DNA from 3 places in the Nocardiopsis sp. NPDC055824 genome. Region 1 is predicted to be linked to each of the others. Evidence: predicted binding sites of a transcription regulator. Region 1 holds the regulator's gene; each other region holds the start of a gene.

Evidence for each region. Region 1 encodes LexA, which represses DNA repair genes until DNA is damaged. Its sites were predicted from a motif close to TCGAACANNTGTTCGA; they were not measured.
Region 2: recA (recombinase RecA) is a predicted target of LexA. The motif match lies at 5,526-5,541, and genes of this name have one in related genera.
Region 3: ACWGL3_RS28945 (DUF6504 family protein) is a predicted target of LexA. The motif match lies at 5,280-5,295, and genes of this name have one in related genera.

Annotation. Positions count from the first base shown of each region.
Region 1 covers NZ_JBSHDN010000262.1:576-7,436, reverse strand. The annotation lists gene ACWGL3_RS29540 (vitamin B12-dependent ribonucleotide reductase) at 1-2,698, opposite strand, end outside; gene nrdR (transcriptional regulator NrdR) at 2,853-3,356, opposite strand; gene lexA (transcriptional repressor LexA) at 4,012-4,731, shown strand; gene ACWGL3_RS29525 (alpha/beta hydrolase family protein) at 4,962-6,059, shown strand; gene ACWGL3_RS29520 (hypothetical protein) at 6,101-6,727, opposite strand; partial or broken gene ACWGL3_RS29515 (hypothetical protein) at 6,772-6,861, opposite strand, start outside.
Region 2 covers NZ_JBSHDN010000217.1:2,460-10,134, reverse strand. The annotation lists gene ACWGL3_RS27810 (GNAT family N-acetyltransferase) at 1-291, opposite strand, end outside; gene ACWGL3_RS27805 (DEAD/DEAH box helicase) at 403-5,196, opposite strand; gene ACWGL3_RS27800 (DUF3046 domain-containing protein) at 5,275-5,469, shown strand; gene recA (recombinase RecA) at 5,654-6,784, shown strand; gene recX (recombination regulator RecX) at 6,777-7,376, shown strand; gene ACWGL3_RS27785 (glyoxalase superfamily protein) at 7,442-7,675, shown strand, end outside.
Region 3 covers NZ_JBSHDN010000246.1:287-7,691, forward strand. The annotation lists gene ACWGL3_RS28920 (cell wall protein) at 1-961, opposite strand, end outside; gene ACWGL3_RS28925 (N-acetylmuramoyl-L-alanine amidase) at 1,517-2,416, shown strand; gene ACWGL3_RS28930 (hypothetical protein) at 2,497-2,793, shown strand; gene ACWGL3_RS28935 (DivIVA domain-containing protein) at 2,822-3,526, shown strand; gene ACWGL3_RS28940 (M48 family metallopeptidase) at 3,870-4,799, shown strand; gene ACWGL3_RS28945 (DUF6504 family protein) at 5,007-5,267, opposite strand; gene ACWGL3_RS28950 (NUDIX hydrolase) at 5,438-5,908, opposite strand; gene ACWGL3_RS28955 (GNAT family N-acetyltransferase) at 5,961-6,545, opposite strand; gene ACWGL3_RS28960 (ROK family transcriptional regulator) at 6,660-7,405, shown strand, end outside.

The DNA.
Region 1 (6,861 bases):
GCACCTCGGCGGGCTCCGCCGGGGACGCCTGCGGAGCGGGCGCGTCCGGGGTCCCGGGCGCCTCCGCCCCGTGGGTGGCGGCGGACTGGGCGTAGGACTCCACCTGGGCGGCGACCTGGGCCGGGTCCTCGCCCGCGAGCTGCGCCTGGCGCTCGGAGGCCGACAGGACGCCCAGGGCCGCGCGCTCCTCGTAGGGCAGGTGGTCCAGGGCCAGGCGGCGGAAGATGTAGTCCACCACCGACTGGGCCATGCGGATGTCCGGGTCGTCAGTCATGCCCGCCGGGTCGAACCGCATGTTGGTGAACTTGTCCACGTAGGTCTCCAGCGGCACCCCGTACTGGAGGGCGATGGAGATCGCGATGGAGAACGCGTCCATGACCCCGGCCAGGGTCGAACCCTGCTTGCCGAGCTTCATGAAGACCTCGCCCAGGCCGTCGTCCGGGTAGGAGCCCGCCGTGATGTACCCCTCGGCGCCGCCCACGGAGAACGAGGTGGTCTCGCTCGGACGCTTCTTGGGCAGGCGGCGGCGGACCGGGCGGGCCACCTCGACGGTCCGCACCTCGGGCTCCGCCTCCTCCTTCTCCGACGCGCCCGTCGACAGCGGCTGGCCGACCTTGCAGTTGTCGCGGTAGACGGCGAGCGCCTTCAGGCCCAGCTTCCAGCCCTGGAAGTAGATGTGCTCGAAGTCCTCGACCGTGGCGTCCTCCGGCACGTTCACCGTCTTGGAGATCGCGCCGGACAGGAACGGCTGCACGGCGGCCATCATCCGCACGTGGCCCATGGGCTTGATGTAGCGGCGGCCCATCGCGCAGTCGAACACCTCGTAGTGCTCGGGACGCAGGGAGGGGGCGTCCACGACGTGGCCGTTCCCGGCGACGTACTCGACGATCGCCTCGGCCTGCTCGTCCTGGTAGCCCAGGTTCGCGAGCGCGCGCGGGATGGCCTGGTTGACGATCTGCATCGAACCGCCGCCGACCAGCTTCTTGAACTTGACCAGCGAGAAGTCGGGCTCGATGCCGGTGGTGTCGCAGTCCATCATGAAGCCGATGGTGCCGGTGGGCGCGAGCAGGCTCGCCTGGGCGTTGCGCCAGCCGTTGCGCTCCCCGACCCTGAGGCACTCGGCCCACTCGCGGGTGGCCGCGGCGTGGACGGGCTCCTCCAGGGAGGTCACCGTGCGCAGGTCGTCGTTGGCGGCGGCGTGCTTGCGCATGACGCGCTTGTGGGCCTGCTCGTTGCGCTTGTAGCCGTCGTAGGGGCCGACCACCCCGGCCAGCTCCGCGCTGCGGCGGTAGGCGGTGCCGGTCATCAGCGAGGTGACGGCGGCGGCGACGGCGCGGCCGCCGTCGGAGTCGTAGGCGTGGCCGGTGGCCATGAGGAGGGCGCCCAGGTTGGCGTAGCCGATGCCGAGCTGGCGGTAGGAGCGGGTCGTCTCACCGATCTTCTCGGTCGGGAAGTCGGCGAAGGTGATGGAGATGTCCATCGCCGTGATGACCAGCTCGGTGAGCCTGGTGAAGCCCTCGACGTCGAAGGTGTCGTCCTCGCGCAGGAACTTCAGCAGGTTGATCGAGGCCAGGTTGCAGGACGAGTCGTCCAGGGACAGGTACTCGCTGCACGGGTTGCTGGCGCTGATCCGCCCGGTCTCGGGGTTGGTGTGCCAGTCCTGGATGGTGCCGTCGTACTGGATGCCGGGGTCGGCGCACTCCCAGGCGGCCCTGGCCATCCGGGTGAAGAGGTCCTTGGCGTCCACGGTGGCGACGACCTCGCCGGTGGTGCGGGAGGTGAGGCCGAACTCGGAGCCGGTGTCGACGGCGCGCATGAACGCGTCGGAGACGCGGACGGAGTTGTTGGCGTTCTGGTACTGGACGCTGAACATGTCGGCGCCGCCCAGGTCCACGTCGAAGCCGGCGTCGCGCAGGGCGCGGATCTTGTGCTCCTCGCGGGCCTTGGTCTCGACGAACTCCTCGATGTCGGGGTGGTCGACGTCCAGGACGACCATCTTGGCGGCCCGGCGGGTGGCTCCGCCGGACTTGATGGTCCCGGCCGAGGCGTCGGCTCCGCGCATGAAGGACACGGGTCCGGAGGCCGTGCCGCCCGAGGACAGCAGCTCCTTGCTGGAGCGGATGCGGGAGAGGTTCACACCCGCGCCGGACCCGCCCTTGAAGATGATCCCCTCTTCCTTGTACCAGTCGAGGATCGACTCCATGGTGTCGTCGACGGAGAGGATGAAGCACGCGCTGACCTGCTGCGCCGAGGCCGTCCCGACGTTGAACCACACCGGCGAGTTGAAGCTGAACAGCTGGTTGGCGAGGGCGTGCTTGAGCTCGTGGTCGAAGATCTCCGCGTCCTCGTCGCCGGCGAAGTAGCCGTGCTCGACGCCGGTCGCGGTGTAGACGCCGACGACGCGGTCGATGAGCTGCTTGAGGCTCCACTCGCGCTCGGGGGTGCCGACGGCTCCGCGGAAGTACTTGCTCGCCACGATCTGGGTGGCGTTCATGGACCAGGAGGCGGGGAACTCCACGCCGCGCTGCTCGAAGTTGACCGTGCCGTCACGCCAGTTGGTCATGACGACGTCGCGGCGCTCCCACTCCAGGGAGTCGTACGGGTGCGTCCCGGGGGTCGTGAAGACCCGCTTGATCTTCAGGCCCTTGCGGCTCCCCTTGCCCTTGCGCCCCGTCGAACCGCTGGCGGTTTCCGTCATCGTGGATTCTCCCCCTACCTCGTGGGCACGGCCTGCCCAACCGTGCACGGCGTCCTTGGAATACGGGACGGCCGGTCACGGGAGGACGTGTCCCGCGATGTCCGGCCGGCCCCTGCGGTGCCCCGCCCGCGGCCCTCTCCCGGCCGCGGGGGCGCTACCCGGTGGTGGTGCTGCTCTCGGGGAGGGGGCCGGCCGCGCCGCCGTCGCCGTCCTCCCGGTCCTGCCGCAGGCTGGCGATCTCGGCCTCGAAGTCGGCGAGGCTCTCGAAACCGCGGTAGACGCTGGCGAAGTGCAGGTAGGCCACCTCGTCCAGGTCACGCATCGGGCCGAGGATGGCCAGGCCGATCTCGTGGGCCGGCACCTCGGCGACGCCGCGTCCGCGGATCTCCTCCTCGACCTGCTGGCCGAGCTTGGCGAGCGCGTCCTCGGAGACGGGGCGGCCCTGGCAGGCCCGGCGCACCCCGGCGATGATCTTGGTACGGCTGAAGGGCTCGGTGACCCCGGAGCGCTTGGCGACCATCAGCAGGACGGTCTCCTGCGTGGTGAACCTGCGCTCGCACACCGGGCAGGACCGGCGGCGCCTGATGGCCGCGCCGTCGTCGGTGGACCTGCTGTCGATCACCCTGGTGTCCGGATGGCGGCAGAACGGACAGTGCATCCTGGTTCACCTGCTTCCCTCACCGAATCGACACCCTGTATCTCTACTAAACCACAACTCCTGGGCAATCCATCCCGCGAGAGCACCAGATGTTGTGGTCGAACTTAGGCGCAGCAAGGGGTGGCCCGCAACTCCGCGGCCCGCGTGTCCCGCACGCGGACACGCGACGGGACCCGCGGCGGAGGCAGGGGGCGGACATGGGGGCGCGGGGGCGCCGGGCCGCCCCGGGGGCGTCCGGCTCCGTCGACAAGAATAGCGGCGGAGGCCCCCGGCGCCCGCTGCGACCGGCGGCCCGCCGCGCCCGGAAGCACGTTCCACGAGGGGGTTCCGGCATCGCCCCCGGGATCCGGGAGACCAGTCCCACATCCCCCGGAACCGCCCTCGGGGAGACGTGTTCGCGCATTCCGGGGACAACACCACGTGAACACGTGTACACACGTCGGTAGAGGCCGGAAATTGACCGCGAAAACACGCGGGACAATGGACCGAGCCATCGAACGCTTGTTTGATATCACCGTGCGCAACGTCTAATGTTGACTGTGATTTCACGCTGGTTTCGCCATCACGCGGACCCCAGGTCGGCGCGGTTGCGGACCGGTGGTGGCCAGTCACGCAATCAGGCCCTGACCGAACCGAATGCCGAGGAGGCCCGGCCGTGCCGGAGGAGAATCCCGGAACCGCAGATTCCACCGCCGTTCTCACCGCAGTGGGGAACACGGGGGGATCCACGCCCGAAGCCCCCAAACTCACCGCCCGACAGCAGAGCGTCCTGAACTGCATCCAGCGGTATGTGCGCGAGCGGGGCTTCCCCCCGTCGATAAGGGAAATCGGGGAAGCGGTCGGCCTCTCCAGCCCTTCCAGCGTGGCGCACCAGCTCAAGGTCCTCCAGCGCAAGGGCTACCTGCACCGGGACCAGAACAGGCCCCGGGCGGTGGAGCTGCGCTCGCCCGGCCGCTCCTCCGGCCGGACCGTGACCCCCGAGGACATCGACCCCTCGCGCGCCGCGGCCGTGCCCCTGGTCGGCCGCATCGCCGCCGGCGGGCCCATCCTGGCCGAGGAGTCGGTGGAGGACGTGCTCGCGCTGCCCCGCCAGCTGGTCGGGGAGGGCCGCCTGTTCATGCTCACCGTGGTCGGCGACTCGATGATCGACGCCGCCATCACCGACGGCGACCTGGTCGTGGTCCGCCAGCAGCAGGACGCCAACAACGGTGACATCGTGGCGGCCCTGCTGGACGACGAGGCGACCGTCAAGGTCCTGCGCCGCGAGGAGGACGGCCACGTCTGGCTGATGCCGCGCAACAAGGCCTACGAGCCGATCAACGGGGACGCCGCCACCGTCCTGGGCAAGGTCGTCGCGGTCATGCGACGCGTCTGACCCCGGTCCGGCCCCACTGCCCCGCGCCCCCGGCGCCGTCCTGCGACGGCCCGGGGGCGCCGTGCCGTGCGCGCGGGCGCCCGGCGGCCGGGGCCGCTCGGCACGCGCGCGGTCGCGGGAACCTCGGCGCATCCCCGGCCTCCCGGGCATGGGCCGCCCGGCAGGCGCACGGTCGCGGGAGGGCCTGTGGACGACGGGGGCCCGCCGGGCGGGGCCGCTAGGCTGGAACCGTGTCCACACCACTCTCCTCCCCCTCCGCCCGACCGCGCGCCGCACTGGTCGGCGGTGCCCTCGCGGTCCTGCTCTCCGCCGCCTGCGCCCCGGCCGACACAGGCGGCGCCGAGCCCCCCGGTGCCGGCGGGGTCGAGCGCGAACTCGCCTTCGAGGGCGGCGGGCACGAGGTCTCCGCGAGCTTCCGCACACCGCACGACGCGTCCGGGAGGGTCCCCGGCGCACTCATCATCTCCGGCAGCGGTCCCACCGACCGCGACAGCAACGCGCCCGTGCGGCCCGACGCCGACACCAACCGCAACCTCTCCCGCGTACTCGCCGAAGCCGGTGTGGCCTCGCTGCGCTACGACAAGTTCGGCAGCGGCCCGGACCCGCAGACCGGGGAGGAGACCGGCCCCGGGGGCGTCCGGACGATCGCCCCTGTGGACCCCGGGGTCTTCGACCGGCAGGTCGTGGCGGCGTACGAGGAGCTCGTCGCGCAGCCCGAGGTGGACCCGGGGCGCGTGGTCGTCGTCGGCCACAGCGAGGGCGCCCTCTACGCCCTGCGCGCCCACGAGCTCATCGGCTCCGGGCACCCCTCGCCCGCGCTGGTGCTGGCCGCCCCTCCGGGCACGCGCTACCTGGACCTCCTCGACCGCCAGGTCACCGAGCAGGTCCGCATGGCGGAGGGGGCGGGCCAGATCGAGGAGGCGGAGGCGGTGCAGCTCCTCTCGGACATGCGCGCCGGGCGGGCCGCGGTCAGGGGAGGACGCGACCTCACGTCGCAGGAGAGCGACCGGTTCGGCGTCTACACACCGTGGAACGCCGACTTCCTCGCGTTCATGGACGGCCTCGACCCCGTCGAACTCGGTCGCGACCTGCCCGAGGGCACACCGGTCCTGGTCCTGTGGGGGGAGGACGACGCCCAGGTCTCTCGGGAGGACGTGGACCGGCTCATGACGGGTCTGGACGGCGCCGAACGCGTGGACCTGCCCGGTACCGACCACATCCTCCGAGCCTTCGAGGACGAGCCCGGAGCGGCGGTCCTGGACTCGGACAGACCCTTCGCCGAGGGGGTCGCCCCGGCGCTGGAGGAGTTCCTCGACACCGCCTGGTAGGGCTCCCGGCCGTCGGGGACGCCCGGGGGGGCGCCGGCCCGTCACTCGGGGATCGACTCCGGGAGGGCCCCGACCACCGCCAGGGCGAGCTCCTCCGCGTCGGCGACGATACGCTCCTCGTCGGCCGGCTCGGTCGCGTCGTAGCGGGACGCCACGCTGTAGCAGGACTCCAGGTACAGGTTGGAGACCCGCGTCCCCACGCAGCCGACCGTGAACGGCGCCCCGCGGGTCCAGCGCACCGCCTCCTCGCCGACACCGTCCAGCCCGGTGGTGTCGTGCTGTTCCGTGGTCGCGCGCAGGTTGTCGGCGGCGGTCGTCACCCCGCCCGGGTTGGGAGCGGCCACCATCACCAGCGTCGCCGTGGCCGGAACCGCCTCTCCCGGGCCCTCCGGGGTGGCCCAGCGGCACTGCCACCCGGACCCGGCCGGGTCCTCCGGACCGCCGACCGGCTCCTCCAGCTCCAGTTCGTGCCCCGGCACCAGCGCGTCCAGCGTCTCCGTCGCGACGGCGGCGCACTCGGGGGCCGACTCGTACTCGCCCGTCTCCGGGGAGTCCCGCGTGACGACGTACCAGATCGCGCCGGCCGCGAGCAGGAGCAGGGCCAGGCCGGCGGCGACCACTCCCGCCGTCGCGCAGCCCCTGCTCTGCGGCTGCGCCGACGGCACCACCTCGGGAGGAGGGCCGTACGGGGGCTGGGCGGGGTACTGCGGGCTCACAGGGACTCCCCGATCCGTCCGGCGAACTCGGCGGCCAGGTCGGCCGCGTCCTCGGGGTCGACCGGTTCCTGCCCGGCCAGGCCCGC
Region 2 (7,675 bases), on a different contig from region 1:
GGCGGACGCGGCCCCGCCGCACACCGCCTCCAGCAGCGCCGAGCCCGCGCCGCGCCGTCCGTGGGCGGGGTGGACGGCGAGCTGTTCCAGGTGGGGACCCTCGCCGACGGTCACGGTCGCGGCCAGGCCGACGACCGGCCCGCCCCCCGGTGCGCACGCCACCAGGACCTCCTCCACGTGCGCGAGCATCTCCCGCGGGTCGTCCGGCGGGAGCACCACGCCGGCGTCGGCGAAGACCGTGTCCGCCGCCAGGGACACCTCCACCACGCGCGGCTCGTCCTCCGGCCGCATCGGCCGGACCTCCAGGTCCACGAACGCCTCCCCTCCGTGCCGGCCGGGCCCCTGCCGGCCGAGGGCCATTGTGGACCCGCCCCCGCCGTGCGGCAACGGGTTTGCGCGCGGTCAGGGCCGCAGGCGCAGCCCCTTGGGGGTGACGTGGAACCCGGCCGACACCAGGGCGGCGTCCACAGGGGTCCCGAAGACCTCCGTCCCGTCCGAGCGCTCCACGGTCAGCGCGCCCAGGGCGCCCTCCCGCACCACCCCGGCCAGCGCCCGTGCGGCCCGTTCCAGCAGGTCCGGGGGCGAGCCGAACGTGAGGACGGAGCGCCCTCCCCTTCCCACGTAGAGGGTCGGGCGGCCGCCGTCGACCACCACCACCGCACCCGGGTTCCGGCCCGGACGCGACGCCGAGTCCTCGGGGCCCCTCGGCCACGGCAGGTCCGTGCCGAACGGGTTGGCCGGGTCGGTCGCCGCCAGCACCACCGGCGCGAGCGCCCCGCCGGGGGCGTCCCCGGACAGCGCGCGCAAGCGGTCCACCGCCCCCGCCAGCGCGAACTGGGCCCCGCCCAGCCCCTCCACGAAGTAGCCGCGGCGCGCCCGCCCGGACTCCTCCATGGACCGCAGCACCCGGTACTCCTCCTGGGAGACGTTGCGTCCCTGCCACCCCCTCACCAGCAGGCCCGCGCGCTCCAGCCGGGCCTCCACCCGGGCCAGCGCGCGCCGGGTGGGGTCGGGCTCCCGATCGGGCAGCACCCACCAGCGGCCCGCAGCCGAGGGAGGCCCCGACCGGGTCGGCAGCACCGGCCGCCGCACACGCCCCGCGCGCGAGGGGGCCCTGCGCGGCGCCGGCCCCGCGCCCAGCCGGGCGCGCAGCGGGGCGAGCGTGTCGTTGGTGACCAGCCCGTCCCACACCAGCGCCCACAGCGCGTCCACCAGGTCCCTGTCGGTGACCGCCGCGGTGCCCAGGGCGCGGGCGGCCCGGTCGGCCACGTCCCGGAAGAACAGGGCCCCGCCCTCCCGCAGCGCCTCCAGCACGGTGTGCGGCAGGGTCCCCTCGTCGGGGAGCAGGGGGTCGGGCAGCAGCACCGCCGCCTCGTCCGCCGGGACCAGCGTCAGCCACCCGTCCTCGCCGGGCAGGGTCCCGACCCCGGCCCAGACCACCTCTCCCGCCTGGGTCAGCTCGTCCAGGCGGTTCGGGGCGTACCCCTCGACCCGGGCGGGCAGCACCAGCGACTCCAGGGACGAGGCCGCGACCGGAGCGCCCCGCAACGACTCCACCGCCTCGAACACGGCGTCCGGCCCGCGCCACCGCTCCGAGGGGGTCGCACGCTGCCACATCGGCGCGAACCTGGCGAGGACGGCCGGGTCCACGGGCTCCACCTCCCGGCGCAGGCGCGCGATCGAACCGCGCCTCAGCCTCCGGAGCACGTCGGCGTCGCACCACTCGGTGGCAGCCCCTCCCGTCCGCGGGGCCCCGCCGCCGGCGGACGGCGGGGGAGCGGTTCCCTCCGGCCGGAACCCGCCCTGGGACACCCTGCCCTCGCGCGCCAGGACGCGCAGCACCCCCAGGACCCCGTCCTCGGGCAGGCCGAGCCGCTCCGCGGCCTCGGCGGCGGTGAACGGACCGTGCGTGCGGGCGTACCGGGACACGAGGTCGCGCCGGGCGTCCGCCACCGGTTCGAGCAGGGCGGCGGGCACCCCCGGCGGGGGCTCGGCGCCCAGGGCGTCGCGCAGCCGCGCCACGTCCTCCACCGCGCACCAGCGCCCGGCCGCGCCGGGCCGGTCCCCCGGGAAACGCATCCGCACGATCCGGCCCTCGGCCGCCAACCCCTCCAGCCACGCCTCCTCCACACCCCGCACGGCCGCCTCCCCCGTCGTCAGCGGCCCCACCTCGCGCAGCAGGTCCGCCGTGCCCTCGGCGTCCCGCACCGGGGCGGCGGTCCGCTGGAGCAGGGCGCCGACGTGCTCCACCACGTCGGGGTCGAGCAGGTCCCGCAGGTCGGCGTGGCCCAGGAGGTCGGCCAGCAGGGACGGGTCCAGGGTGAGGGCCTGCGCGCGCACCTCGGCGGCCGGGGCGTCGCCCTCGTACAGGAACGCCGCCGTGTACTCCATCAGCAGCGACTGCGCGAACGGCGACGCGCGCTCCGTGCGCACCTCCACCACCCGTGTCCGCCTCGCACGGAGGTCGCGGAGCACCTCCACCAGCGCGGGCACGTCGAACACGTCGCGAAGGCACTCGCGCACCGTCTCCAGCACGATCGGGAACGACCCGTACCGCCCCGCCACCGACAGCAGGTGCGAGGCCCGCAGCCTCTGCTGCCACAGCGGCATCCGCCGGTCCGGGCGCTGGCGGGGGAGCAGCAGGGCCCGCGCCGCGCACTCCCGGAACCGGGAGGCGAACAGGGCCGAACCGGTCAGCTCGTCGGTGACGACCCCCTCCACCGTCTCGGGGTCCAGCGCCACCAGGTCGGCCAGCCCGCCCGCGCGGTCGAGCCCCTCGGAGTCGGGCAGCCGCAGCACGATCCCGTCGTCGCCGTGCACCACCTGGGCGTCCGCCCCGAACCGCTCCCGCACCCGGGCCGCGATCGCCAGCGCCCACGGCGCGTGGACCCGGGCCCCGAGCGGCGAGTGGACCACCGCGCGCCAGTCGCCGACCTGGTCGCGGAAGCGCTCGACCACGACCGTCCGCTCGTCCGGCACCTGGCCGGTGGCCCACCGCTGGTCGGCGACGTAGGCCACCAGGTTCCGGGCGGCCCAGCGGTCCAGTCCGGCGCCCTCGGCCAGGGCCAGCGCCTCCTCCGGGCCGGAGTCGGCGAGCTGCCTGGTCATGGCGCCGATCGCGCGGCCCAGCTCCACCGGGCGGCCCTGGGCGTCGGCCTTCCAGAACGGCATCCGGCCCGGTCTGCCCGGCGCCGGGGAGACCAGGACCCGGTCGGCGGTGATCGCCTCGATCCGCCACGACGTGGAGCCCAGCACGAACACGTCGCCGACGCGCGACTCGTAGACCATCTCCTCGTCCAGCTCGCCGACCCTGGTGGGCGCCCTGCCCCCGTCCTGCCCCGCGAGGTGCACGCCGTACAGGCCGCGGTCGGGGATGGTGCCGCCGCTGATCACGGCCAGCCGCTGCGCCCCCGGCCGCGCGCGCAGGACGTCCGCCTCCCGGTCCCACACGACGCGCGGGCGCAGCTCGGCGAACTCGTCCGAGGGGTAGCGGCCCGAGAGCATGTCCAGGACCGACTCCAGCACGGAGTCGGCCAGGTCGGCGAACGGGGCCGCCCGCCGCACCAGGGCGGCCAGCTCGGCCACCGGCCAGTCGTCCATGGCCACCATCGCCACGATGTGCTGGGACAGCACGTCCAGCGGGTTGAGCGGCATCTCCAGCCGTTCGATGCCGCCCGCGCGCATGCGTTCGGCGACCACGGTCGTCGCCAGCAGGTCCCCCCGGAACTGGGGGAGGAACACGCCCTGCGAGGTCTCGCCGACCCGGTGCCCGGCCCGCCCGACCCTCTGCAGCCCGCTGGCGACCGACGGCGGCGCGGCCACCTGGACCACGAGGTCGACCGCGCCCATGTCCACGCCCAGCTCCAGGCTGGAGGTGGCCACCACGCAGCGCAGGCGCCCCGCCTTGAGGTCGTCCTCGATCAGCGCCCGCTCGGCCTTGGACATCGAGCCGTGGTGGGCGCGCGCCACCACCGCCTCCCCGCCCCTGCTCTGGCCGGACTGGCCCATGACCTGCGCGGCCGGCCCCTCCGGCGGGAGCTCGGATCCGTGCCGCTCCGCGTACAGGTCGTTGACGCGGGCGCACAGCTTCTCGGCCGTGCGCCTGCCGTTGGTGAAGACGATCGTGGACCGGTGGGACTCGACGAGGTCCAGGACCCGGCGCTCGACGTGCGGCCAGATGGACCCTCCCCGACGGGTTCCGAGGCCGCGCGGGTCCGGCTCCGGGAGCTTCCCGGCGTCGTCGGCGCGGGGCCGGGGGGCGAGCGGCCCGGGGCGGCCGGGGGGAGCGTCCCCGCCGAGCCCCTCCGCGTCCGGGTCCCCGGGGAGCGGCGCGGGCTCCGCGCCCGTCTCCTCCGGGGCGCCGGGCTCCGCGCCCGTCTCCTCCGGGGCGCCGGGCTCCGCGCCCGTCTCCTCCGGGGCGCCGGGCGGCAGGGCCGCCGCCTCCGGGGCGTCGGGCTCCTCCATGTCGGGGACGGGCACCACCACGCGCAGGTCCAGGCCGGGGGAGTCGGGCGGGCAGACGATCGCGGCTCCGCCGAGGAACCCGGCGACGAGCTCGGGCGGGCGCACGGTCGCCGACAGGCCGATCCGCTGCGCGGGCCGCTCCAGCAGGGCCTCCAGCCGTTCCAGGCTCAGCGCCAGGTGGGCCCCGCGCTTGGTGCCCGCCAGGGCGTGCACCTCGTCCACGATCACCGTCTCCACCCCCGAGAGCCCCTCGCGGGCGCGCGAGGTGAGCACGAGGAACAGCGACTCGGGCGTCGTGATGAGGACGTCCGGAGGACGGGTGGCGAGCCTGCGCCGCTCGTCGGCGGGGGTGTCCCCGGTGCGCACGCCCACGGTGACCGGGGACAGGTCCCGGCCCGCGGCGCCGGCCGCGGCCGCGATCCCCGCGAGGGGGACGCGCAGGTTGCGCTCCACGTCCGCGGCCAGCGCCTTGAGCGGGGAGACGTAGAGCACGCGGCACCGCCTGGAGCGGTCCTCGGGAGGGGGAGAGGCGAGCAGGCGGTCCAGGGACCACAGGAACGCGGAGAGGGTCTTGCCCGACCCCGTCGGGGCCACCACGAGCGTGTTGCTCCCCCCGGCGACGGACTCCCAGGCGCCCGTCTGCGCCGGGGTCGGGCCGGCGGGGAAGGCCTGGTCGAACCAGGTCCGCGTGGCCGGTCCGAAGCGTTCGAGGGGATGCGACACACGACTCATCCCGCCAGTGTGCCCGCCGCGGGGGACAGAACGGCGGAAGGGCCGCGGCGGGCGCGCCGATCCCCGATACTGGGGCCGATGAGACTCACTGCTTTCTGGAACAACATGCACCAGCAGTTCGGCGAGGCGTACGCGCAGAGCCTGGCCAAGGACTACGTCATCGAGGGTCTCGGCTCCAGGACGGTCCAGCAGGCGCTCGCCGACGGGGCGAGCCCGAAGGAGGTGTGGCGGGCGGTGTGTGACGCGTTCGACCTCCCGTTCTCCGTGCGCTGACGGAGCGGGCCGCCGACGCGCCGCGACGACGGTTCGTCCACGGGTCGCCCACGAAATCGAACAGAGGTTCGGGTAGTGTGGGTTGTCCACAGGCGAACGTCGGACGTCGCGATTGTCGTATCGACCGCGTAGCGTCGTGCGCATCATGAAGAAGAAGGCACCCACCCAACAACAGGGGTATCCCGTGGCATCTGGAGACCGAGACAAAGCTCTCGACACAGCGCTCGCGCAGATCGAGCGGCAGTTCGGCAAGGGCTCCATCATGCGCCTGGGCGACGATGATCGCCCGCCGATCGAGTCGATCCCCACCGGGGCGATCGCCCTCGACGTGGCGCTCGGCATCGGCGGTCTGCCCCGGGGGCGGATCATCGAGATCTACGGCCCCGAGTCGAGCGGCAAGACCACCGTCGCCCTGCACGCGGTGGCCAGCGCGCAGAAGCTGGGCGGCATCGCCGCCTTCGTCGACGCCGAGCACGCGCTCGACCCCGAGTACGCCAAGAAGATCGGCGTCGACACCGACAACCTCCTGCTCTCCCAGCCGGACACCGGTGAGCAGGCCCTGGAGATCGTCGACATGCTGGTGCGCTCCGGCGCGGTCTCCATCGTCGTGATCGACTCGGTGGCCGCACTGGTCCCCCGGGCCGAGATCGAGGGCGAGATGGGCGACAGCCACGTCGGCCTGCAGGCCCGCCTGATGTCGCAGGCGCTGCGCAAGATGGCCGGTGTGCTGCACCAGACGGGCACCACCGCGATCTTCATCAACCAGCTGCGCGAGAAGATCGGCGTCATGTTCGGCTCCCCGGAGACGACCACCGGCGGCAAGGCGCTCAAGTTCTACGCGTCGGTCCGCCTGGACGTCCGCCGTATCGAGACCCTCAAGGACGGCACGGACGCGGTCGGCAACCGCACCCGGGTCAAGGTGGTCAAGAACAAGATCGCGCCGCCGTTCAAGCAGGCGGAGTTCGACATCATCTACGGCGTCGGCGTCTCCCGCGAGGGCAGCCTCATCGACCTGGGCGTGGAGCACGGCATCGTGCGCAAGTCCGGCGCCTGGTACACGTACGAGGGCACCCAGCTGGGCCAGGGCAAGGAGAACGCGCGCACGTTCATGCGCGAGAACGTCGACCTGGCCAACGAGATCGAGAAGAAGATCAAGGAGAAGCTGGGCGTGCCCGTCAAGGGCGACGACAGCGCCTCCGGCTCCGCGGCCGAGAGCGGCAAGGAGCCCGCCAAGGACTCGGCGGACACCGCGGCCAAGGCGTCCGCCAAGCGCGCCCCGGCCAAGACCGCCAAGGCGCCCGCGCCGGATGCGTGACCGGGGCCGGCCCGGGGGGCGGCGCCCCTCCGACGGCGCACGCCCCGAGGACACCTCCGAGCACACCTCCCCGGGCGGGTCCGGACCGCCCGGGGACGATCCCGAGGCGCAGGCCCGCGCCCTGTGCCTGCGGATGCTCACCCACTCCCCGCGCACCCGCGCCCAGCTCGAACGGGCGCTGCACCGCAGGGAGTTCCCTGAGGAGGTCGTCGACGCCGTCCTGGGGGCGTTCGGCGACGCAGGGCTGATCGACGACGCGGCCTTCTCCCGCGCCTGGGTCTCCTCCCGCCACCACGGCAGGCGGCTGTCCCGACGCGCCCTCGCCCAGGAGCTGCGCACCCGGGGCGTGGAGGAGGACACCGTCAAGGAGGCGGTCGCGGAACTGAGCGACCAGGACGAGGAGGAGGCCGCCCGCGACCTGGCCCGCCGCCGCCTCGCCACGACCCGGGGCAAGGACCGGGAGGTCCGCATCCGGCGCGCCCTGGGCGTCCTCGCCCGCAAGGGCTACTCCTCGGGCCTGTCCTACCGGATCGTCCGCGAGGAACTCGAACGCGAGGGCGTCGAAGCCGACCTGTACGACCCCGACCTCTGACCGGGACGCGCCTCCCGGGCCGGCCGCCCGCGCGGTCCGCGAGACCGATGACCACGGGAGGTCCCGTGCAGGGGGAAGCCGTCCCGATCCTTCGCGTCGCCGTCGCCGACGCCGAAGCGGCCTCGGCCCGCTACCGGCGCCCGGGCTCCACCCGCGAGTGGGAGCACCGGTTCGAGCCGGGCCTCCCCGCCTTCGTCGGGGTCGCCCGCGGGCAGGTCCGGCCGTCCCTGTCCGAGCACGAGGGCGACGCCCGCCCCGACACTCTGGTCCACCTGCGGGTACGCGACGTCGACGCGGTC
Region 3 (7,405 bases), on a different contig from region 1:
CGCCGTTGCCCGCGTCGTCGGCCGTCACGCCGACGCTGGCGTAGGTGACGCCCAGGGCGTAGGTACCGACCTCGGGCTGACCGGGGACGCTGATGTCCACGAGCAGCGCGGTGTAGGCGTCGTCCCAGTCGAAGCCCGCGTCGTCCGAGGTGTAGGTGCCCTGGTCCTGGTACGGGTCGCCGACCACGGCGTCGAGCTCGTTCACCTCGTAGGAGACGGCGCCCGGGACGACCGAGTGGGAGACGGAGCCGTCCCACGCCTGGGTCGTGGTGACGCTCGCGCCGGAGATCGTGGCGGACAGGACGATCTCGTCGTCCGCGGAGGAGAGCTCGATGTCGTCGGCGTCCAGCTCGACGAGCGGGGCCGCGGCCTCCTCGCCGGACACCTCGCCGCCGTCGGCGGCGGGGGTCTCAGGGACCTCAGGGACTTCAGGGGCCTCGGGGGTTTCCGCGGGCGGGTCCGTGGGCTCGGCCGGAGGTGTCCCCGCGTCCCCGTCGCCCTCGCCCTCACCCGGAGCGGTGGACTCGTCGTCCCCGGGCTCCTCCGAGGGGGTGGCGGTGGGGTCGTCGTCCGCGTCCGACTCCTCGTCGTCGGCCTCCTCGTCCTCCGCCCCCGCGATGATCTCCTCGACGTCGGAGGCGGTGAGCCGGATGGTGGCGCTCGCCACCGTGGTGGTGGCGGTGGCGCCGTTGCCGTCGACCGAGGCCGAGGTGGAGGCCTCGATGCTGAAGTACTCGTCGAGGGCGCCGGAGAAGCCGCTGGAGTCGCTGTTCGACTCGCCCTGCGGGGTGATGTAGGTCTCCGCGATGCCGTACCCGTCGGCGACGTTGGCGTGGGCCCAGCCCACGGTCTGGGTGTCGGCGGCGGCGGGGAGGGCCGTGGCGACGCCGAGCGCGCCGAGCGCCGCGAAAGCGGCGCCGCCCTGGAGAATGCGGCGCGCGGTCACGCGAGTGTTCTTCAAGTCAATCCTCATTCGGATCACCACAGTCCGAGACTTCTCGGACCGGCCTGGATGCGCGCACAACCGCCGACAGCGGGATTTCGGGGGCGCGGAACACGAACCAGGGTCGGATGGGGGATGGCAGTGGGCACACAGAAGCCCTCTGCCTGCGGAAACGGGGAAAACGCGGTCGCGGCCACAGAACGGTGGGTCGGCGGAACCGAGTCGGAATGACTTCCCGTTTCCTCACTCGAACCTTACATCGGACGAAACAGGAGAATCAGCCGAGATCCCATCACGAACAGATCACGATGAAGAAGGGCGTCACTCTGAGCAATGGATTCATTCTCTTCAGGGTTTTTTCCCGAACGGTGTAAACCTCGCCCGGGAACGGGCGTCCTACAAGAAAAGGCGCACCCCGTGAAGGGCGTTCCGCGAGGCGCGGCACACCCCCGGGCGCCTCCGCGGCGACGGGCGACACATCCCCTTTTGTCGGGCCCCTCTCCCCTGCCGAACACCTTTCGTCGGGATATGAGTCGGTATGCCCCGGGTACCGCGAGCGACTAGGTTGTGGGCATGCCCGTCTCCGCACCGCCAGGGCCCCGGAGCCGCGCCACCCGCGCCCTGTCTCTGGCGTCCCTCGCCCTCCTCCTCACCGCCGCCTGCTCGGCCTCGCCCGGAGGGGCCTCCGGCGGCGACCCCACGGCGGCGCCTCCCCTCCCCGGGCCGCAGGACGGCGGCGACGCCCCCGACGGCGACCGCGACGCCGCACCCGGGGACGACGCGCCCGACGACGGCCCCGTCGGCGAGGGCCCCCTCGGCACACGCGTCGTCGTCATCGACCCGGGCCACAACGGCGGCAACGCCTCCGCGCCGAGCGAGATCAACGCGCTCGTCCCCGCCGGCCCCGCGGAGAAGGCCTGCGACACCGTCGGCGCCGAGACCGGGGACGGCTACCCGGAGCACGAGTTCAACTGGGAGCTCTCCCTCCTGGTCAAGGAGCGTCTGGAGGCCGACGGCGCCACCGTCCTCCTCACCCGGGAGGACGACGAGGGCGTCGGTCCGTGCATCGACGAGCGCGCCGGGATCGGCAACGAGGCGGAGGCCGACGCGGCCCTGTCCATCCACGCCGACGGCGGGCCCGAGTCCGGTCGCGGGTTCCACGTGATCATGCCCGGCGAGGTGGACGGCTTCACCGAGGAGATCGTGGAGCCCTCCCGGCTGCTCGCCGAGGACGTCCGCCGCGCGTACCTGGAGGGGAGCGACATCCCCTACGCCGACTACCTCGCCGACGAGGGCCTGGACGAGCGCACCGACCTGGGCGGGCTGAACATGTCCACGGTGCCCAAGGTGTTCCTGGAGGCGGGCAACATGCGCAACCCCGAGGACGCCGAACTCCTGTCCGACCCCGCGTGGCGCGAGCGCGCCGCGGACTCCATCGCCCAGGGGATGGCCGCCTACCTCATGCGGAGCTGAGGACCGGCCGGAACGTCCGCACCCGGCCAAGACCGCCCGTTCGTATGGCGGGGGCCGCCCCGCCTCGGCATAATGCGTGCATGACCTCCCCCCGCCCCGCGCAGGGCCTGCCGGAGGCCCCGGCCCCCGGCGCGGTCCTGCGCGGCTTCCACCGCGCCCGGGCCGAGGACGTCCTCGGCCGGGCGTCCTTCGCGGTGGCCGCGCCCCACGCGGGCGCCCCCTTCCCCGGCCCGCCCGGGGACCGGCGGCCGGCGCCGATCGGCGCCGAGGACCGGCCCCGGCCCTGTGCGGGTACGGCCGCGGACGGGTACGGGAGGTCCTCGCCAGTCTCGTCGAATCCGCCCTCGGACGCGGAATCACGCGCGGGCCGGGGATGACCGCCACGAGAACCTCCTGAACTGCACAATGGGGACCATGCCTCTGACACCGGCGGACATCCGCGAAAAGAAGTTCCACACGGTGCGTCTGCGCCCGGGCTACAACGAGGAGGACGTCGACGCGCTCCTCGACCGGATCGAGGCGACTCTCGTCGCCCTGGAGGGCGGGCCGCGCACGGGCCCGCTCATCACGGCCGACGAGGTGCGCAACTCACGGTTCCGCACCACGAGGCTGAGCCCGGGGTACCGCGAGGACGAGGTCGACGACTTCCTCGACGTCGTGGTCGCCGACCTCGCCGGACGCGGCCTCGGCCGGTTCGGCGACCGGACCACCCCTCCGCTGCCGCCCCGGCCGGGGGCCTCCCGGGCCGGTGCGGCCGAACGGCAGGACCCGCCGGAGGGCCGGCGCCACACGCCTCCCGGCCGGACCGGCCCCGCGGGGCCGCCGCACAGGTTCGGGATGACGCCGGAGGACATCCGTGAGCAGCAGTTCGCCACCACCCGGTTGACCACGGGCTACAACGAGCAGGAGGTCGACGACTTCCTGGACCGCGCCGAGTTCACGCTCGACGCGCTCCAGCAGGGGCTCCCGGACCGCGCGACCCTCACGGCGGCGGAGGTGGAGCGGGTCCAGTTCGCCACCACCCGGGCGCGTCCGGGGTACGACCCGGCTCAGGTGGACCGGTTCCTGGACGCGCTGGCGGAGGAGCTGCGCCGCTACGAGCAGCAGTAGTCGGGGCGGTCCTGGCGCACACCGGACGCGAGGCGCGGGGGCGGAGCCCGGCCGGCGGGACCGGCCGCGCGTACCCTCCGGTCCCCGGCGGCGCGGACGGGGGCGGGCCCGTGGAGGGGGCCGGTCCCGCCCGGCGGGCGGGTCCGCGCGGGGACGGGGCCCGCGGCAGGCGCGCGTCCCGGGCGGGGCCCGGACGTGACGCCCGGGCAACCAGTACCGACCCGCCTCTTCCGGACACGCCGTAGCGCACGAACCCCATCCCCGGGGAAGCGGAAAGTAATATTTGAACACAGCGAGTAGTCGACCCTGCTGTCTCACTGACCGTGACCCGAGGGGAGGCAGGATGTTCCACCCGACGTGCCCGGAGGGCCGCGCCACCGCCTGGCCGGTCCGCGGCGCACCCGGCCCCACCGCGCCCTCCGGGGCGGGGGCGCGGCTCCCGCCGGTGGCCGGCCGCTCCGCCGACCTGGTCCCGTGCGACGCGGACGAGGAACTCGTGCCGACGCCCGCGCACCCGTGGGAGGGACCGCTGCTGGCGGCGTGCGCGGCCGTGACCCTCGTGATGGCCGCGGTGCTCGCCCGCACCGTGTGGGCGGCGACCGGGTCGTGGGAGTGCGTGGTCTGCGCACTGGCGGCGGTACCCGTGGTGTGCTGGGCGGCGCGGGGGCTGCTGTACGCCCGGCGCCGCGCGGAGTCGGTGAAGATCTCGCCGACGCAGTTCCCCGAGGCGTACCGGACGGTGGTGTCCCTGGCCGCCGACATGGGTCTGCCGAGACCCCCCGAGGCGTATGTCCGGATCGGCGGCGGGCCCTGCGGGACGGACGCCTCCGGCCACGGGCGGCGCCGCTACCTCGTGCTGTCGGACGCGCTGTTCGACGGCGGTGGAGGGCTGCGCGACCCGGAGGCCCTGGCGTTCCTGGTCGCCCACCAGCTCGGCCACGTGGCCGCCGGCCACACCGGTTTCTGGCGGCGGATGGCGACGATCGGCGGGGACCTCGTCCCGGGGCTCGGTTCGGCGCTGTCCCGCGCGATGGAGTACACCGCCGACGACCACGCCTACTCCCGCTTCCCCGAGGGGGCGCACGCCGTCAGGCTCCTCGCCGGGGGAGCCCGCCTCTACACCCGGGTGAACATGGGGGAGATGGCGGACCGGGCCCGCACCGACCGGGGCTGCTCCCTGCTGCTGTACCACCTGCTGATCCGCCGCCCCAGCAACACGCGGCGGATGGCGGCGCTCCGCGACCGCACCCGGCGCGGACGCGTCTTCCTCTGACCGTCGGGACGGCCGTCCGCCCAGGAGCGCGCATCGGGCCGACGCCGGGCGTCCGGCGGGTGTGGGACGGGCGCCGCCACAGGCGGTGTGGGGCACCGGGGGCCTTCCGGTACGCCGGTGCGGACGTCGCGGTCCACACCGACACCGGAGGCCCTCTCGTCATGTGTCAGGCGGGGTGGGTGTTACCAACCTCCGTGGTCAGTACACCTAGCTCCACTGGCGGCGCATGGTCCAGCGGTCGGACGCGACGTCGCGGGTGATGTCGATGATGCTGGGCTCCCCCGCCTCGGACTCGGCCGAGACGCGGAGCAGGTGGACCTGGGTGGCGGGTGTTCCGGGCACTTCGGGGCGGGCGGGCCAGTCCCCGATGATCCTGCGCACCCGGAAGGTGCGACCGCGCCAGGTGAACCGGGCGGGGGTGCCGCCCCGGGTGGAACGTACGTCGATGTGTTCGTTCAGGAGACTCACGCGGGCAGCCTATCGAACTCTTGTTCGAGAAAGTCAAGCCTCTCGAAACGGTCGCCCAGCCGGGCGGTGTCGGACCCGGAACACCCTAGGGGCGCGGGCCGCCCGGGGCGGTGGACCCGCCTCCGGCGTGTCGCGGCGCCCGGGCGCGCGGGGGCCCGGGACCGGAGTCCCTACACGACGAAGTACGGGGCGGGGTCGTCGGCGCGGGCGTTCGCGATGCGGTCGAGGACGCGCTGCGACATGTCCGGCAGCGCGTCCGGCGGGAACCACCGGACCTCCAGGGTCTCGTCCCCACCGGCGTCGGGGGCGCCGCCGACGACGCGGCAGCGGAAGGCCAGGTCGAGGAACTGGACCCGGTCCCCGTTGGGGTAGGTGTGGGGCTCCTGGCCGACCACGCTGGCCAGCCTCTCGACCTCGACCTCCAGGCCTGTCTCCTCCCACACCTCGCGCACGACCGCGCGGGCGGGCTGCTCCCCGGGTTCGAGGATGCCGCCGGGCGCGGCCCAGCGGCCGTCGTCGGCGCGCCTGTGCAGGAGGATGTCGCCGTTCTCGCCGATCACCACCCCCGTGACCCCCACGAGCGGGAGGAGACCGTGGCCGACGTGGTCGCGCAGCGCGAGGAGGAAGTCAGGTACGGGCATGCGCACGAGCCTACGAGACCGGCCGGGACGGCCGCCGCACGCCCCGCGCCCCTCAGCGCCCCCGGGAGGCGCGCAGCTCCTCGTACTCCTCGGCGAGGACCGACATGAGGACGGCGTCGTGCCACTCCCCGTTCCAGCGCAGGCACTTGCGCCGGACGCCCTCCCTGACGAAACCGGAGCGGGCGTAGGACTTCTGGGCGTTGGCGTTGAACGCGAACACCTCCAGGCCCACCCGGTGCAGACCGGCCACCGTGAACGCGTACTCCAGCACCAGGCCGGTGGCCTCGGTCCCGTAGCCCCTCCCGGTGAAGGCCATGTCGTTGAGCGCGATCCGGTACCCGGCGCAGGCGTTGTCCGGGTCGAGTCCGAGGAGAGCGCAGTCGCCCACGGCCGTCCCGTCCTCCCGCGACACGATCACCCAGTCGGCGCGGTCGTGGTGGTCGGGGCGGGCGGCGTACCACCTCCGCAGCACGTCCTCGGTGAACCGGCGGTGGGTCCCCGTGAACCTGCGGACCTCGGGGTCCATGTCCACCGTCGGACCGACCAGGGCCTCGCCGCTCTCGGCGTCGAGGGGCACGAGCCGGACCTTCGTCCCGTGGAGCGCGGGCTGGTCGCGGAAGACGTCGGGGGGAACCATGGTCGGGATTCCACCAGAGGGCCGGGAACGGCGCAACCGGGTTTCCGCGCCCCCTCCGCGGCCCCTGTACGATCCGGGCACGGCGCGCGGCGCCGGCGACGCGAGGGGGACCCGGTGACGGTCGGTTCGGGAACGGTCAGCTTCCAGACGGTCCGCGAGACCAACCTGGGCGTCGTGCTGCGCACGGTCCGCGAGCTGGCCCCGTGTTCGCGCTCGGCGGTCGCGTCCGCGACGGGCCTGAACAAGACCACCGTGTCCAGCCTGGTCGCCGACCTGATGGCGCGGGGGCTGGTCCTGGAGACCGGGGAGACCTCGCGGCAGAGGGTGGGCCGTCCGGGCGTGCTGCTGGCGCTGAACGACTCGTCGGTGGCCGCGGTCGGCCTGGAGGTCAACGTCGACTACCTGTCGGTGGTCGCCGTGGACCTGCTGCGGAACGAACTCGTGGGCCGCCACGTCCCCTTCGACGCGCGTTCGGCGGGGCCGGAGGCGTGCGCGCGGCGCATCGCGCGGACGCTGCGGGAGACCATGGAGTCCCCGCAGCTCAGCGGGCGCGCCGTGGTGGCGGCGGGTGTGGCCGTGCCGGGGCTGATCGACGCGCCCGCGGGGACCGTCACCCGCGCGCCCAACCTGGGCTGGCAGGGCGTGCGGTTGCGGGACCGGGTGGAGGACCTGCTGCGTACGGCGGGGGCGGGTGAGGTGCCGGTCCACGTGGACAACGACGCGAACCTGGCGGCGATGGCGGAGTACCGGGTGGGGTCCTTCGCGGGCACGCCGGATCTGGCGTACGTGACCGGCGAGGTGGGGATCGGCGCGGGCATCCTGGCCGGCGGCGAGCTGTTGCGGGGCGCGGGCGGGTTCGC